2 regions of the Micromonospora sp. M61 genome follow, and region 1 is predicted to be linked to the other one. Evidence: riboswitches for the same ligand, from Rfam matches in the RefSeq annotation. Region 1 holds a riboswitch; the other holds the start of a gene.
What was found. A riboswitch is a leader RNA that binds a small molecule or an ion and turns the genes downstream of it on or off. The one in region 1 is predicted to bind thiamine pyrophosphate.
Positions count from the first base shown of each region.

Region 1 (8,315 bases):
TACTCGGTGCTGGCGAGCCCGCTACCGCCGGCCTCGTCGGTGGCGGCGAGGGCCACCGTTACCGGCCCCGTGTGCCACCCCTCGGTCGGGGTGCCGGACACCGTCGCCGTGGTGACCGGCGCGGTCTCGTCGGCGACCTTCGTGCTCAACCGGAAGTAGTCGAACACGGCGGTCTTCGAGGCGGTCTGGTTGGCGCCGAGGGTGAACAACCCGACCTTCGGGGTGGCACCCACCGCGCTGTTCGTCAGCGCCTCCAACGCGGTCCAGGTAGTCCCGTCGGCCGAGTACGACGCGGTGAACGTGTCACCGGTGCGGGCCAGCCGCAGGTGCCACACCGCCGAGGTGAGGCTGGCCGCCTCCGGCTGCGGGTTCTGCACCGTCCCGGCGATCTCGCTGCGGAACTCGATCCGCCGCGTCACCGCCTGGCCGGCCTGGTTGTCCGCGATGAAGTCCAACTTCAGGTAGTTGTCGTCGTCGGCCTGCACGAGCAGACCGGCCTGCTGGTACTGCTCGTTCAGCAGACTGCCGTCGACCTTCGTCTCCAGGGTCCAGTCGCCGGACGGCGCGGTCTGGAGGATGAAGTTCTTCGGCCCGGTGTTGTCGGTGCCGTAGATGTCACCGTTGGGCACGTCGATCCGCAGCGCGCCATCGGTGACCCGGTAACCGTTCGGGTCCTCCCGCGTGATGGCGTCCCAGCGACACTTGTCCAGCGTGGAACCGGTGAACTCGTCCGACGGGTCGACCGGGCCGGCCGGGGCGTCCGGCGTGACCTGGAACGAGTCGAACGCGGCGTCGACCACGGGCGCCTCGGTGCCTCCGTTGAGCGCGAAGACCCCGATCCGCGGGTTGGTGATGCCGGCGAGCGCTGCCGACTGGCCGACCGGGGTGAAGGTCTGCCCGTCGCCCGAGGCGGCGGCGGTCAGGTTCGTCCCGTCGCTGGTGATCCGCAGGTACACGGTGTCACCCGCCGGTGCGGCGGCACTGTCGGCGGCCTCGTTGCGAGGCGTACCGGCCGTCTCCCGGATGAACTCCACCCGCCGGCTGCCGTTGTACAGCAGGTCCAGCTTGGCGTAGTTGTCGTCGTCGCCGTACACCAGCACGCCAGCCTGCTGGTAGTTCGCCGTCACCGGCAGCGTGACCTTGGTGGTCATCTCCCAGGCGCCGGTCGGAGCCGCCTGCAGCACCAGGTTGGTGGCGTCGTTGCGAGCACCGTAGAGGTCGCCCACCGCGGTGGGCAGCCGCAGCGCGCCGCCGCTGAGCGAGTAGAGCTGGTTCTCCCGGACCACGCTGGTCCAGCGTTCCTTGTCGAGGCTGTTGCCGTTGAAGTCGTCCGAACGCGCCCCGAAGCAGGACGTGTCCGGAGCGTCGACCCGCACCGGCACCGTCGCGTACGACCTGGCGCCCTTGCTGTCGGTCACCGTGAGGGTGGCCGTGAAGGTGCCCGCGTTGGTGTAGGTGTGGCTGGCGTCCACTGTGGTCGCCGAGCCTCCGTCACCGAAGTCCCAGGCGTACGTCAGCGGGGTGTCGCCCTCGGCGTCGGTGGCCGTGCCGTCGAACTCGACGGTGACCGGCACGGTGCCGGTGGCCGGGGTCGCGGTGGCGGTGACCACCGGCGGCGCGTTCTCGGTGACGCCGCGGCCGACGAAGTCCATCCAGTTGACGTTGAACAGCGAACCCGTTCCGCCGTTCGGATCGCGGGCCACGAAGTACAGCGAGCCGCTCGCGGCACCGGTCACCGGCGCGCTCACGTCCGTGTACGTCTGCCACGCGCCGGTCGTCGGAACGGTGGCCGTGGCCACGACCGGTCCGTCGACGGCGCCCGCGTGGACCTCGATCCGACCGCCGGCGGCGGCCGAGGCGGCCCGGAACCGGATCTCGGTGATGTTCGTCAGGTCCGCCGGGACGACCGACCACCAGTCGCCGTCCTCGATGAACGCGATGCTCTGGCCGCCACCGGCGGTGTCGGCGCCGGCCTCTCGTTGCACGCCGGCGTCTCCGCCGCCGGTGCCGCCCGGCACCCGTCCGGTGGCCGTGAAGTACTCGGCCTGCTTCTGCTTGGGCTGCAGGATCTCGATGTCCCGGCCGGTGAGCGCGCCCGCGCCGCCGGCACCACCTTCGTCGGTGTAGGTGGCCTCGAAGACAGCGAAGACGTTCGCCTCGGCGCCGTGCCCGGAGGCGAGCGACGTCTGGACCGTGCCGGTGCACCCGGTGTGCTGCTCCAGCGGGTGGGCGTGCTCGTCGTGACCGAGCAGCACCTGGAGGTTCACCCGGTCACAGTCGATCTGCCCGTCCTCGGGGTCGGTCACCTTGACCGTGTAGCGGACCTGGTCACCCCAGTTGAAGAAGCCACCGTCCGGCGGGAACTCGATGCTCACCGTCGGTGCGGTGTTGCCCACGGTGATCGGCACGTTGGCCACCGCGGTACGGCCCTTCGGGTTGGTCACGGTGAGCTGGGCGGTGTAGCTGCCGGCCGTCGCGTACGTGTGTGTCGGGTTGGCCTCGGTCGAGGTCTGCCCGTCGCCGAAGGTCCACGAGTAGGTGAGCGCGCCGCCGTCCGGGTCCCGGGAGCCGGCGCTGGAGAAGGTGACAGTCAGCGGCGCCGGGCCCGAGGTCGGGTTGGCGGACGCCGCGGCGATCGGTGCGCGGTCACCGGCGGTGTAGTCGATCCGGTAGATGCCGGAGTCGTCGTTGTTGCCGCCGAACCCGGTGCCCCACTCGATCAGATAGAGCGCGCCGTCCGGACCGAACTCGAAGTCCATCGGCCGGACCATCTTCATGCCGGTGAGCAGCTGATTGATGTCCACCAACGACTTGCCGTCGGGGGTCACCTGCATGGTGTACATCTTGTTCTGGTTCCACTCGCCGAGCAGAGCCTTGCCGTCGTAGTACGCCGGCCACTTGCGGTTGGAGTTGAGGTCCGCGTCGTAGCGGTAGGCCGGGCCGCCCATCGGGGCGCCACCGCCGCCGATCTCCGGGTAGCGCGCGTCACCGGCGTAGCCGTAGTCGACGGTGGCCGGGACGACCGGCGGGAGGTTGGTCAGGCCCGTGTTGTTGGGCGAGTTGTTCACCGGCGCGGCGCAGTCGAACTTCGGGCCGCTCGGGCCGGACGGGAACGTGTAGTCGTTGTACGCCTCGTTCGTCCCGGTGCAGTACGGCCAGCCGTAGTTGCCAGGGGTCACGACGTTCCACTCGACCAGGCCCCGGGGGCCCCGGTCCGGGTTGTTCGCGTTGGCGTCCGGCCCGTAGTCCCCGACGTACAGGGTGTCGGTCTTCGGGTCGGTGCCGATCCGGAACGGGTTGCGGAAGCCCATCGCGTAGATCTCGGGGCGGGTCTTCTCAGTGCCCGGCGCGAAGAGGTTGCCCGTCGGGACGGTGTACGTGCCGTCGTCCTCCGGGTGGATCCGGATCACCTTGCCGCGCAGGTCGTTGGTGTTGGCCGAGGTGCGCTGCGAGTCGTAGTCCTGGCGGCCCGGCCGCTCGTCGAGCGGCGAGTACGCGCTCGACTCGAACGGGTTGGTGTTGTCACCGGTGGCCAGGTAGAGGTTGCCGGCGCTGTCGAAGGCCATGCTGCCGCCAGCGTGGCAGCAGGTGTTGCGCTGGGTGTCGACCCGCAGCACCTGCTTCTCGCTGGCCGGGTCGATGGTGTCGCCGGTGACCGTGAAGCGGGACAGCAGGTTGCGGGTGACCCCGTCGTTCGGGGCGTAGTAGAGATACACCCACTTGTTGGTGGCGAAGTCCGGGTCGAGCCGGATGCCGATCAGGCCGTCCTCGTTGCCGGTGAAGACGTCCAGGTCGACGGCGGTGACGGTGCTGCCGGTGTCCGGCTTGACGATCTGCACGCGACCGTCGCGCTCGATGTAGAAGACGCGCCCGTCCGGGGCGATGTCCAGCTCCATCGGGTTGCTGGTGTTGCTGTCCAGCGCGACCTTCTCGAAGTTCGAGGTCTTCGAGGCGCCGCAGTCGGCGTTCTCGACACCAGCCGCGGTCCGGATGCCGCCGAGCAGGTGGGACAGGAACTCGGGCTCGGCGTACGACTCCCGGGTGTGGCCGCCCCCGGTGTACCAGGATCGGCCGCCGTCGAAGTCCTGACACCAGGCGATCGGGTGGTCGGCGCCCATGGCACCGGCGCCCGCCGTGTAGCTCTTCTCGTCCAGGCTGGCGAGCACGTGCACGTCCGGCCGGGGGTTGGTCTGGTAGTTGTACCACTCGTCGAACCGGGACCAGCGGTCCGGCAGCCCGGTCGTGGACGGGTGGGCGTGGTCCTCCACCTTGACCGTGGCCTGCTGGTTCTGTGGGTGGTTGGCGAAGTACGCGCCGACCAGGTCGCCGTACCAGGCCCAGCTGTACTCGGTGTCCGACGCGGCGTGGATGCCGACGTAGCCGCCGCCCGCCTTCACGTAGCGCTCGAACGCCGCCTGCTGCTCGGCGTCGAGCACGTCACCGGTGGTGGAGAGCCAGATCACCGCCTTGTACTTCGCGAGGTTGGCGTCGTTGAATGCGGCGCCGTCCTCGGAGTTGTCCACTGTGAATCCGTTGGCCACACCGAGCTGTTGGATGGCAGCGATGCCGGTGGGGATGGAGTCGTGCCGGAAGCCGGCGGTCTTGGAGAAGACGAGGACGGAGAAGGGATCGGCGGCGGCCTTTGGCGCCTTCGGCACCACCTGGCTGACCGGGGCTGCGGCTTTCGCATCCCGTGGGGGGACCTGGGCGGCCGCCTGGGCGGGCGTGCCGAACAGGGTGGTCGAGGCCATGGCCAGGGAGATCAGGGTTGCGGTGATGGGTACGCGGGCACGACGAGAACGGGACACGCCGCCTCCTATGTCGTAGTGACAGGGATCGCGGGAGCCGGCTCGCCGAAGACCCTCCCAGATGGAGCCGGTGGTGACACCGCGTCACGGTGCCCCCGCCAACATTTTGTCGAATCGCTGAACAAATTAATTCGGCTGGCTCAATGTCCGGCAAGATGCCGGCAGGTAACGGTTCTGCAACGGGGGGCGACATTCCGAATAGGACCGGGATGAAGCGCCCAACCTAATCCGCCATTCCGGCCCGTCGACACCCGCCTTGGCAGACCGGCGGATCTGTCGTACGGTGACACGCAAGTAACCCACGGGAGCCCGGTGTACCGGGCTGAGAGGGGGGCTGACAGCCCCCGACCGTCGAACCTGATCCGGATAATGCCGGCGCAGGGAGGAGCGTTGCCGTGCCGTCCCTGGGGCGACTGCATCTGATCACCGACACCCGACCCGGGCGAGACCCGCTCACCGTGGTCCGGGCCGCCCTCGCTGTGGCCCGAGCCGACCTGGTGGTGCAGGTCCGGGTCGAGGATTCCGCCACCGACCGCGAGGCGTACGAGCTGGCCCAGCGGGTGCTGGCGCTCTGCGTGCCGTACCGGGCGACCTGCCTGGTCAACGACCGGCTGCACGTGGCGCTGGCGGTCGGTGCCGCCGGTGGGCACGTCGGGGCAGACGACCTGCCGGTCGCCGCCGCCCGTCGGGTGCTCGGCCCGGCCGGCGTGCTGGGCGCCACCGCCCGCGCGCCGGGAACGGCGTCCGCGGCGGTCGCGGCGGGAGCCAGCTACCTGGGCGTCGGGCCGTGCCACGCCACCAGCACCAAGTCCGGCCTGCCGGACCCCATTGGGCCCGTGGGCGTACGTGCCGTCGTCGACGCCGTCGACGTGCCGGTCATCGCGATCGGCGGCGTGACCGCCGAGCGGGTGGCGGAGCTGCGGGCCGCCGGGGCGTACGGGGTGGCGGTCGTCGGGGCGGTCTCGGCTGCCGCCGACCCGGCGCGGGCGACCGCCGAGCTGATCGAGGCCCTGGCGTGCTGACCGGCCGGTCGGAGTCAGCGCGATCGAGTGACCGGGCCCGGCCGGACGTCGCGGTGGTGGGGGCGGGGCCGATCGGGCTGGCGATCGCCTGGCGCTGCGCCGCCCGGGGGCTGCGCGTGGTGGTGCACGATCCGGAGCCCGGCTCGGGGGCGTCGGCGGTGGCCGCCGGCATGCTCTCGCCGGTCGCCGAGGCGTACTTCGGTGAGCGGCAGCTGACCGGGCTGCTGCTGGCGTCCGCCGCCCGCTGGCCGGCATTCGCCGCCGAGCTGACCGCGGCGAGCGGCACCGGGATCGGCTACCGGACCGAGGGCACCCTGATGGTCGGGCTGACCGGCGACGACCTGGCCGAGGCGCGCCGACTCTGGGCGTACCAGCAGGGGTTGGGCCTGCCGGTGACCCCACTGCGCCCCAGCGAGCTGCGCGACCGCGAGCCGGCGCTCGCACCACGGCTGCGCGGCGGCGCGCTCGCGCCCACCGATCACCAGGTGGACCCCCGGCGGCTGGTGCCGGCGCTGCGCACGGCCGCCCAGCGGGCCGGCGCGGTGCTCGTGCCGCAGGCGGTCGCGCACCTGTCTGATGTGGATGCTGCGGTCACGGTTGTCGCCGCCGGCTGCGGGGCCGCCGCCCTCACTGGCCTGCCCGTCCGGCCGGTGAAGGGCCAGATCCTCCGGCTCCGCGCGCCCGACGGCGTCGCGCCGGGCTTCCGGCACGTGATCCGGGGGTACGCCGACGGCGAACCCGTCTACCTGGTGCCCCGCGCCGACGGCGAGGTCGTGCTCGGCGCGACGGTCGAGGAACGGGCGGACGCCACTGTCACCGCCGGTGCGGTGCAGCGCCTGCTCCGCGCCGGAGTCGACCTGCTGCCCGAGCTGGCCGAGTACGACCTGGTCGAGGCGGTCGCCGGGCTGCGCCCGGGCACGCCGGACAACGCGCCGATCCTCGGGCCGCTGCCCGACCGGCCGGACGTGCTGGCCGCCACCGGGCACCACCGGCACGGCATCGTGCTCACCCCGATCACCGCCGACCTGATCACCGAGCTGGTGCTCGACGGCGTGCCCGACCCGCTGCTCGCGCCCTTCGGACCCGAACGATTCGTCGGTGCCGGATCGGCCGGTCGCACAACGGCCGCGACGGGTGGACCTGAACCGACGATGGAGGGGGACCGGTGGAGTTGACCGTGAACGGAGCCGGACGCAGCGTCCCCGGCGGCGCGTCGGTGGCCGACCTGGTGCGCGACGTCGTGCCCGAACAGCGGGGGGTGGCGGTCGCGGTCAACGGCGAGGTCGTGCCCCGGGCCGGCTGGCCGGCCACGGTGCTGCGTGACGGCGACCGGGTCGAGGTCCTCACCGCGGCGCAGGGCGGGTGAGCGGCGTGACGTTCGAGCTGGGTGGGGAGACGTTCACCTCGCGATTGATCCTCGGCACCGGCGGCGCCGCGAACCTGCACGTGCTGGAACAGGCGATCCGGGCGTCCGGCACCGAGCTGGTCACGCTGGCGCTGCGTCGGGTGGGCACCGCGCCGGGCTCCACCGGTGGGCTGCTGGAGCTGCTGGACCGGTGCGGGGTACGGCTGCTGCCGAACACCGCCGGCTGCCACACCGCGACCGAGGCGGTGAAGGTGGCCCGGCTGGCCCGGGACGCGTTCGACACCGACTGGGTCAAGCTGGAGGTGATCGGCGACGAGCGGACGCTGCTGCCCGACGGGGTCGAACTGCTCCGCGCCGCCGAGGAGCTGGTGGCCGACGGCTTCACCGTCCTGCCGTACACCAGCGACGATCCGGTGCTCGCCCGCCGGCTCGCCGACGTGGGCTGCGCCGCGGTGATGCCGGCCGGTTCCCCGATCGGCTCGGGGCTCGGCATCGGCAACCCCCACCACATCCGGCTCATCCGGCAGGGGGTGGACGTGCCGGTGATCCTCGACGCGGGCATCGGCACCGCCTCCGACGCGGCCCTGGCCATGGAGCTGGGCTGCGACGCGGTGCTGCTGGCCAGCGCCGTGACCCGGGCCGAGGACCCGGTGGCGATGGCGACCGCGATGCGGTACGCGGTCGAGGCGGGCCGGCTGGCGGCAGGCGCCGGCCGGATCGCCCGACGCTTCCACGCGCTGCCCTCCACACCCGACGAGGGAAGACCGGACCTGTGACCCCGCCGTCCGGTGTTGTCCTGTTGACCGACCGGCTCGTTGCGCGGAGCGGGCTCGACCGGGTCGTGGCGGGAGCCGTGGCCGGGGGAGTGCGCTGGGTGGTGCTGCGGGAGAAGGACCTGCCCCGCGCCGAGCGCGCCGCTCTCGCCGTCGAGCTGCGCGCGATCGTCGCCGACGTCGGCGGAACTCTCGTCGTGGCCGGCCCCGACCCGCTCGGCGGCGACGCCGTGCACCTGCCCGCCGCCGGCCCGTACCCGCCGCCGCCCCACAGCCTGGTCGGCCGCTCCTGCCACAACGAAGCCGAGCTGAACCGCCTGACCACCGAGCACTACGCGACCGTCTC
Region 1 covers NZ_JAGPYA010000088.1:357-8,671, reverse strand. Annotated here, with positions in the region: gene KBX34_RS30865 (ThuA domain-containing protein) at 1-4,808, opposite strand, end outside; TPP riboswitch at 5,100-5,209, shown strand; gene thiE (thiamine phosphate synthase) at 5,204-5,830, shown strand; gene thiO (glycine oxidase ThiO) at 5,824-7,005, shown strand; gene thiS (sulfur carrier protein ThiS) at 6,996-7,196, shown strand; gene KBX34_RS30845 (thiazole synthase) at 7,193-7,972, shown strand; partial or broken gene KBX34_RS30840 (thiamine phosphate synthase) at 7,969-8,315, shown strand, end outside.

Region 2 (8,315 bases), on a different contig from region 1:
AGCCGATCCGACCGACCGCCGGCGCGCGGGACCGGCCGTGCCGGTCGGCTTTGAAGGAGGCCCGGATGCCTGCCAGGCGCAACCGGAAGAAATCCCGTTCAGCCGCACCTACGTCCGCCGGCACAGACACGGCGGCCGGCCATGACGCGCTCCTACCGACCCGCCCCGACTTCGATCTCGCGGTCCAACCGGCTCTCCTGGTCGATCCCGCGCTTCCGGCGGGGTTGGGTGAGCCGGCAGTGCTGGTCGAGCCGGCGCTGCCGGCGGTGCTGAGTCAGCCGGCTCCGCCGGCGGTGCTGAGTCAGCCGGCTCCGCCAGCGGTGGTGCCGGGTGAGCTGGTGCCGCCGTTCGACGTGCCGGCAGCAGTCGACGCGCCGGTGGTGGCAGACCTGCCGAAGGTCGCCGGGCGACCGAAGGCGCCGACCGCCGGACCGCCGCAGGGTGGCGGGACACGCTCGGCCGGCGGGCGTGGTCAACAAGCCGGCCAGAGCCGCCGCTACGCCTTCCGCCGCAGCTGACCGACCCCGCACCCACCCGGCGCGCTGTCCCCGACGCCGTGGGCGGTGAGGCAGACAGCAACTTCAGGGATGGTGCTGCCTCACCGCCCAACGAAGCAGCACCATCCCTGATGTTGTGCGGATCATGCCCGCGCGGCGACGCGAACGGACGCCGGGCGGCGCCCTGCGTGGAGAGAAGGGGTCAGGTCAGCCGATCAGGGGGCGGAAGCTGCCGAGGAGGATGCTCGTGGTCAGTGCGCCGGCGGCCAGGGTGGCTGCCCCGGCGACGAGCAGCCCGTCGGCCCGGGTGAAGCGCTGCCGGCGGGCCACGGTCCGGGGCGTGCCGGCGTCGAAGCCACGCGCGTCCATCGCCACGGCCAGCCGGGTGCCCCGGCGGATCGCCCCGACCAGCAGCGCGAACGCGGTGGAGGCGAACAGTCGTAGCTTCGCCACCGGGTTGCGTCCCGCGTCGACGCCCCGCGCCCGCCGGGCCATGCTGATCATCTGCCACTCCTGACCGAGCAGCGGCACCAGCCGGAACGCGGCGAGCGCCCCGATGGCGAACCGGGCCGGCGCCTTCGCGTTCTGGATCAGCGCGTCGGCCAGGTCGGTGGGGTCGGTGGTCGCGAAGACGATCACGCCCGGCAGTGCCACCGCGAAGACCCGCAGCACCAGGCCGAGCGCGGTGAGCAGCACGCCGGTGCTCACGAACACCGGCCCGGCGTCCAGCAGGACCCGACCGGACCTGTCGGCGGCGAAGAGCACCAGGGTGACCAGGATGCCGGTGGCGCTGAGGAGCAGCGGCCAGGCCCGCCGGGCCAGCACCCGGTAGCGGATGCCGAACAGCGGGAGTACGGCGAGTTCGAGCGCGATGGCGATCGCCGGGGCCACCGGGTCCAGGGTGGCCAGCAGGGTGAACGAGAAGACCAACGCCGCGGCGACCTTCGCCACCGGGTTGCGGCGGGCCAACGGCGCACCGGGCGCGGCGACCGGTTCGATGTTGATCATCGGGCACGGTCGCCGGTCACGGCCCGGTGCAGGGTGACGGTGCGGTCGGCGAGAGCGGCGACGAAGTCCGCGTCGTGGGTGACCGCGACCACGCCGTGCCCGGCGTCGCGCAGCTCGGCGAAGAGGTCGACCAGCTCCCGCCAGGTCCGCCGGTCCTGGCCGAAGGTCGGTTCGTCGCAGATCAACAGACGGGGCGCGGTGGCCAGGGCCGTCGCCACGCTCAGCCGCCGCGCCTCGCCCCCGGAGAGGGTGTACGGGTTGGCGGCGGCGAGCCGATCCAGTCGTAGTCGCTCCAGCAGCCCGGCTACGGTCTCCCGCACGGCTGCCTCGGGTTGACCGGTGCGGCGCGGGCCCAGCGCCAGCTCGTCGAAGACGGTGCTCGTGACGAACTGGTGCTCCGGGTCCTGGAAGACCGACCCGATCCGGCGGGTCAGCGCGGGTGCCCGCCAGCGGTGCGGGGGAGTGCGATGGTCCGCGCCGGCCAACTCGGCGGACGCGGTGACCCGGCCGGTGCCTGGCCGGAGCAGCCCGCCGAGCAGCAACGCCAGGGTGGACTTGCCGGCGCCGTTGGGTCCGCGTACGGCGAGTGCCTCTCCGGCGCGTACCGCCAGATCGGTGGAGGCCAGCCGGGGTGGCAGGCCGAGCCGGTCGGCGGTGAGCAACAGCTCGCCCGGAGCGGCGGTGGCCCGCCGGGGCGCGATGGGGTGACCCGGCACCCAGACTCCCTCGGCGGCCAGGGCGGCGCCGTGGGCGGCGAAGACCGCCTCGGGCGTGCCGTCCGCACGGACCCCGCCGCCCGGGTCCAGGACGACCACCCGGTCGACCAGTGGCAGCGCCTCGGCGACCCGGTGCTCGACCAGGATCAGCGTGGTGTCGGCGTCCAGCGCCCCGGCAACCGCCTGCCGGATCAGCTCGGCCCCGGCCGGGTCGAGGTTGGCGGTCGGCTCGTCGAGCAGCAGCAGGCCGGGGCGCAGGGCCAGCGCGCCGGCCAGGGCCAGGCGTTGCTGCTCGCCGCCGGACAGTGCGGCCGTGTTGCGGTCCCGGGAGTACGGGAAGCCGACCCGGTGCAGCGCCTCGTCCACCCGGGGCCAGATCTCGTCGGCGGGCACTCCCCGGTTCTCCAGCCCGAACGCGACGTCGTCGCCGCAGCGGGCCATCACCAGCTGGGTTTCCGGGTCCTGGAAGACGATGCCGACCCGTTCCCGGCCCTTGCGGGGGTCGAGCCCGTCGATCTCGACGGTGCCCTCCTGCTCGCCGGAGTCCTCGGGTAGCAGCCCGGCGAGCGCGTTGAGCAGGGTGCTCTTGCCGGCCCCCGAGGGCCCGAGCAGCAGCACCCGCTCCCCGACCTCAACCCGCAGGTCGACCCCGCGCAGAGCCCACGCGCGCCGCCCGGCGTGCCGCCAACCGAACCCCCGCAGCAGTACCCCGCCCACCAAACACCCCCTCCCAAGCCCCGGCTCCACCCTGCACGGTCGATCATGAGGTTGACGGTGGTTCTGAAGATCCATCCGCCCGTCAACCTCATGATCGACGCGAGTGGGTGGGGTCAGATCAGGGCGCGGTCCCGGCCTACCGGGAAACGGTCCAGGACACCGGTGTTGGCCAGGGCCTTGGTCAGCAGCCAGCCGCCCGCTCCGGCGATCACCGTGGCGCTGACGATGGTGATCAGCGCGTACGGGATGCGGTAGTCGGCCAGCGCGTAGTCGACGTTCCAGATGAAGAAGTCGAACAGCGCGGCGCTGAGACCGGTCAGCGCGCCGGCCACCACCGCGGTGGGCAGGCGGAACGACCGGTACCGGAAGGCGGCGAACGCCAGCTCCGCGCCGATGCCCTGCACGATGCCCTGCGGGATCACCGTGCCGGCCCACTGGCTGCCCAGCAGCGCGGAGAGGACCGCGGCCACCGTCTCGCAGTAGAGCGCAGCACCGGGCTTGCGGATGACCAGACCGCCGATCACGGCCGGCATCAGCCAGACGCCGTACAGCAGCGCCTGCGCCGGCGGGAAGAAGGCGAACGCACCCTCGGTGGCGCTCCAGACCAGTCCCCAGGCCCAGAAGATGACGCCGAAGGCGACCGCGATCACCGAGGCGACCACGATGTCGATGGTCCGCCAACGGTGTGTGTCGGTGGTGGATTTCATGTGTTGCTCCCAGTTCGTGAGTGCGAACCAGGAGAAGACGCACGCCGCGTCCGGTGGCACCGGACTGCGGCGCGGCTGGAGGTCGACCGAACTCCCTGCGCTGGCATTACCCAGATCAGGTTCGAGGGTCTGCGGGCATGCCCGCACTCTCAGCGCTGTGCGCTCCCCTGTCGGATATGAAGTTGTCTCGCTGACGCTAACACCGACGTGGGTCGCTGGCCCAGGAGGGCATCCGCCTGACCTGCGGCGGGCAGCCGGCCCGTCGTCGGCTGGGTACGCTTCCGATCATGCGGGTTGACGCGCGAGGCTTCACGTTCGAGGTAACCGCCGGTGGTCCGCCGGAGGGCGTACCCGTCCTGCTGTTGCACGGGTTCCCACAGCACAGCGGCGAGTGGGACGAGGTCGTCCCGGCGCTGCACGCGGCCGGGCTGCGCACGTACGCGCTGGACCAGCGCGGCTACTCGCCGGGTGCCCGGCCCGCGGCGGTGGCGGACTACCGGATCCCCGAGCTGGTCGCCGATGTGGTGGCGGTGCTCGACGCCCTCGGGTTGGACGCCGTCCACCTGGTCGGCCACGACTGGGGCGCGATCGTGGCCTGGGCGGTCGCCGCTGGGCACCCCGCGCGGGTCCGCACACTGACGGCGGTGTCCGTGCCACATCCGGCGGCCATGGCGCACGCCCTGGCCAACGACAGCCAGCAGAAGGCCCGCTCGTCGTACATTGCGCTGTTCCGTAAGCCGGACAAGGCGGAGAAGGTGCTGCTGGCGTGGCACGCCACCGCGCTGCGAAAATTGCTCGGCGGAGTGGGCGACGGGCCGCGGGTGGACCGCTACGCCGACCCGATGCGCGAGCCGGGAGCCCTCACCGCCGCACTGAACTGGTACCGGGCGATGTCCCGCTCCGACCTGGCGGCGGTCGGCCCGGTCGCGGTGCCCACCACGTACGTCTGGAGTGACCGGGACGTCGCGATCGGCCGGACCGCCGCCGAGGCGTGTGCGGCGAACGTCACCGGGGACTACCGCTTCGTGCAACTGGCCGGTGTGAGCCACTGGATCCCGGACGCGGCCCCGGGCCCGCTCGCCGAGGCGGTCCTGGCCCGAGTCAGCGCAACGGCCTGAGTCGTGCGGGTCAGCGGGGGAGGGCCATCATGACGACGGACGGCAGCGGGCCGGGCAGCCGCCGCTCGATCGCCGCGCAACTACGCCTGCTGGGCGTACGCCCCGGCGCGACGCTGCTGGTGCACGCCGGCCTCCGTCCGCTGGGATTCATCAGCGGTGGTCCGCACGCGGTGGTGCTGGCCCTGCGTGACGCGCTCGGTCCGGACGGCACGATCGTCGTGCCCACCCACACACCGGAGAACAGCGATCCCGCCCAGTGGCGCAACCCGCCGGTGCCGGCGGACTGGTGGCCGCTGATCCGCTCGGAGATGCCCGGCTTCGACCCGGCGGTCACCCCGAGCCGGTTCATGGGGGCGCTCGCCGAGACGGTCCGCGGCTGGCCCGGCGCTCTGCGCAGCTCGCATCCCCAGGTGTCGTTCGCCGCGCTCGGGCCGGCCGCCGAGCAGGTGGTGACCGGGCACGCCCTGGCCGACATGCTCGGCGAGCAGTCCCCGCTGGGCCGGCTCTACGACCTGGACGCCGACGTGTTGCTGCTCGGTGTCGGCCACTCCGCGAGCACCTCGCTGCACCTGGCCGAATACCGCAGCCCCGGCTCGCCCCGGGAGCGGGTCGGCGCTGCGGTGCGCACCGCCGACGGCGGCCGGGAATGGGTGTGGTGGCAGGACGTACGGCTCGACGCGGGTGACTTCGACGCGTTGGGCGCGGCCCTGGAGGCCACCGGAGAGGTTCGCACCGGCCCGGTGGGTGCCGGGACCGGCAGGTTGATGCGCCAGCGGGCGGCGGTCGACTTCGCGGTGCACTGGTTGGCCCGCAATCGGACGACGGAGGACGCATGACGGTGAGTGCCGAGGACTACCTGGCCGTGGTGACCGAGACGATCGGCCGGGTGGCCGAAAGCCAGCGGGAGGCGGTGGGGCGGGCCGCGGATCTGATCGCCGACGCCGTACGCGCCGACGGCGTGGTGCACGCGTTCGGCACCGGGCACTCGGAGGCCCTCGCCATGGAGATCGCCGGCCGGGCGGGCGGTCTGGTGCCGACCAACCGGATCGCCCTCCGCGACCTGGTGCTGCTCGGCGGCGAACCGGCCGATCGGCTGGGCCCGATGCTGGAACGGGACCCGTCGGTCGCACACCGCCTCTACGAGCTGGCGCCGGTGCGGCCCACCGACGTCTTCGTGCTTGCCTCGAACTCCGGGGTCAACGGCGCGATGGTGGAGTTCGCCACGCTGGTCAAGGAACGTGGCCACGGGCTGGTCGCGATCACCTCGGCGCAGCACTCCGGTCGGATGACCTCCCGGCACCCGTCCGGGCGCAAGCTGGGCGACATCGCCGACGTGGTGCTCGACAACGGCGCCCCGTACGGCGACGCGACGCTGCCGCTTCCCGGTGGCGGTGCGGTCGGCGCGGTCTCCTCGATCACCGCTGCGCTGCTCGCCCAGCAGATCACCGTGGAGGTGGTGGCGCGGTTGCTGGCAGCGGGGGAGCGGCCACCGGTCTACCTGTCGGCGAACATCCCGGACGGCGACGCGCACAACACGGCGTTGGAGGCCCGGTACGCAGGCCGCATCCGTCGCGGGTCCTGACGCCGCCGGACGGTGCTCACGGTCGCCCGGCATCGGCTGGTGCTGGTGACCGACCTGCGTCCCCGAGGTGAACGGAAGATGTCGTGAACCTGTTTCGCGCTCGGGCGGGTGGGGCATTGGCGTTGCTGCCGGCGGCCGGGACCGCCGGCAGTAGCGTCTCACCGGAGGTAGCGCGTGTCCAAGGAGACCGACAAGCAGCGTTGGCAGCGCAATTTCGCCGACCTGCTCCAGGAGTTGCGGGTCGCACAGACCGGCGTGCAGATCCTCTTCGCCTTCCTGCTCACCCTGCCGTTCAGCAACGGGTTCACCGAGACCACGGAGTTCCAGCGGGACGTCTACATCGTGGCGTTGCTCGCGGCGGCCGCCGCCACCGCGCTGATCATCTCGCCGGTGGCGTTCCACCGGGCGCTGTTCCGGCAGGGACGCAAGCCGGAGCTGGTGCGCTTCGCGCACCGGATGGCCACCGGCGGTCTCGCCTTCATGCTGATCGCGATGGTCAGCGCGGTGCTGCTGATCACCGACTTCGTGCTGGACCGGCCGATCGCCTTCCTGCTCAGCGCCCTGACCGGAATCTGGTTCCTCGCGTTCTGGGTGATCCTGCCGTTCGCGCGACGCAACTGGGGTGAGGACGACATCGACGACGATGACGACGACCCGGACACGATCGCCGGTCGCTGATCGCTGATCGCGCAGATCTTCACGCAGCGCTACCCCTGGGTAACAACCGGGGGTAGCGTGGCGGGTAGTCGCGCACGTCGACGCAGCCGCACCGAGCTTCGAGGGGGCAGCCGTGACCACGACGCAGGACGGCCGACCGGCACCGGACGGCCCCGACTCCGAAGCCGCGCCCAGCACCGCCGGTGCCGCGGCCCCGTTGCCCAGAGAGGCCGGGCAGGTCTCCGAGAAGGAGGCCCGGCAGGTCGCCGAGGCCGCCCGTGAGTCCACCTGGGACCGACCCAGCTTCGGCAAGGAGTTGTTCCTCGGTCGGTTCCGGCTGGACCTGATCGACCCGTGGCCCCGGTCCGACCCGGACGACGTGGCGCGCGCCGAGGAGTTCCTCGGTCGGCTCCGCGCCTTCCTGGCCACCGAGGTGGATGGCGCCGCCATCGAACGCGACGCGTCCATTCCGGACTCGGTGTTCCACGGTCTGGCCGACCTCGGCGCGTTCGGCATGAAGATCGACCGGAAGTACGGCGGGCTCGGGCTGAGCAACCTGCACTACTGCCGGGCGCTGATGCTGGCCGGGTCGGTCAGCCCGGCCATCGGCGCGCTGCTCTCGGCGCACCAGTCGATCGGGGTGCCACAGCCGCTCAAGATGTTCGGCACCGCCGAGCAGAAGCAGCTCTTCCTGCCCCGCCTCGCCGCGGGTGAGGTGTCCGCGTTCCTGCTCACCGAGCCCGATGTCGGCTCCGACCCCGCCCGCCTGGGCACCATCGCCGAGCCGACCGAGGACGGCACCGGCTACCGGCTCAACGGGGTGAAGCTCTGGGCCACCAACGGCATCGTGGCCACCCTGCTGGTGGTGATGGCCCGGGTGCCCGCCACCGAGGGGCGTCGGGGCGGGATCACCGCGTTCGTGGTGGAGGGCGACAGCGAGGGCATCACCGTCGAGCGGCGCAACGAGTTCATCGGACTGCGCGGCCTGGAAAACAGCCTCACCCGGTTCCACGACGTGTTCGTACCCGCCGAGAACGTCATCGGCGGCGAGGGCAAGGGTCTGAAGATCGCCCTGACCACGCTGAACACCGGCCGGCTCTCGCTGCCGGCGATGTGCGTGGGCGCCGGCAAGTGGGCGCTGAACGTGGCCCGGGGCTGGGCGGCCGACCGGGTCCAGTGGGGCCGGCCGGTGGGCGAGCACGAGGCGGTCGCGCAGAAGCTGTCCTTCATCGCCGCCACCACGTACGGCATGGAGACCATGCTCGACCTCTGCTGCCTGCTCGCCGACGACGACCGCAACGACATCCGGATCG
Region 2 covers NZ_JAGPYA010000034.1:35,319-43,633, forward strand. Annotated here, with positions in the region: gene KBX34_RS20120 (hypothetical protein) at 66-518, shown strand; gene KBX34_RS20125 (energy-coupling factor transporter transmembrane protein EcfT) at 705-1,505, opposite strand; gene KBX34_RS20130 (ABC transporter ATP-binding protein) at 1,502-2,938, opposite strand; gene KBX34_RS20135 (ECF transporter S component) at 3,052-3,645, opposite strand; TPP riboswitch at 3,720-3,824, opposite strand; gene KBX34_RS20140 (alpha/beta fold hydrolase) at 3,933-4,763, shown strand; gene KBX34_RS20145 (aminoglycoside N(3)-acetyltransferase) at 4,793-5,599, shown strand; gene KBX34_RS20150 (sugar isomerase domain-containing protein) at 5,596-6,345, shown strand; gene KBX34_RS20155 (DUF6328 family protein) at 6,520-7,023, shown strand; gene KBX34_RS20160 (acyl-CoA dehydrogenase family protein) at 7,136-8,315, shown strand, end outside.
Region 2: another riboswitch for thiamine pyrophosphate. It lies ahead of KBX34_RS20135 (ECF transporter S component); the one in region 1 lies ahead of thiE (thiamine phosphate synthase).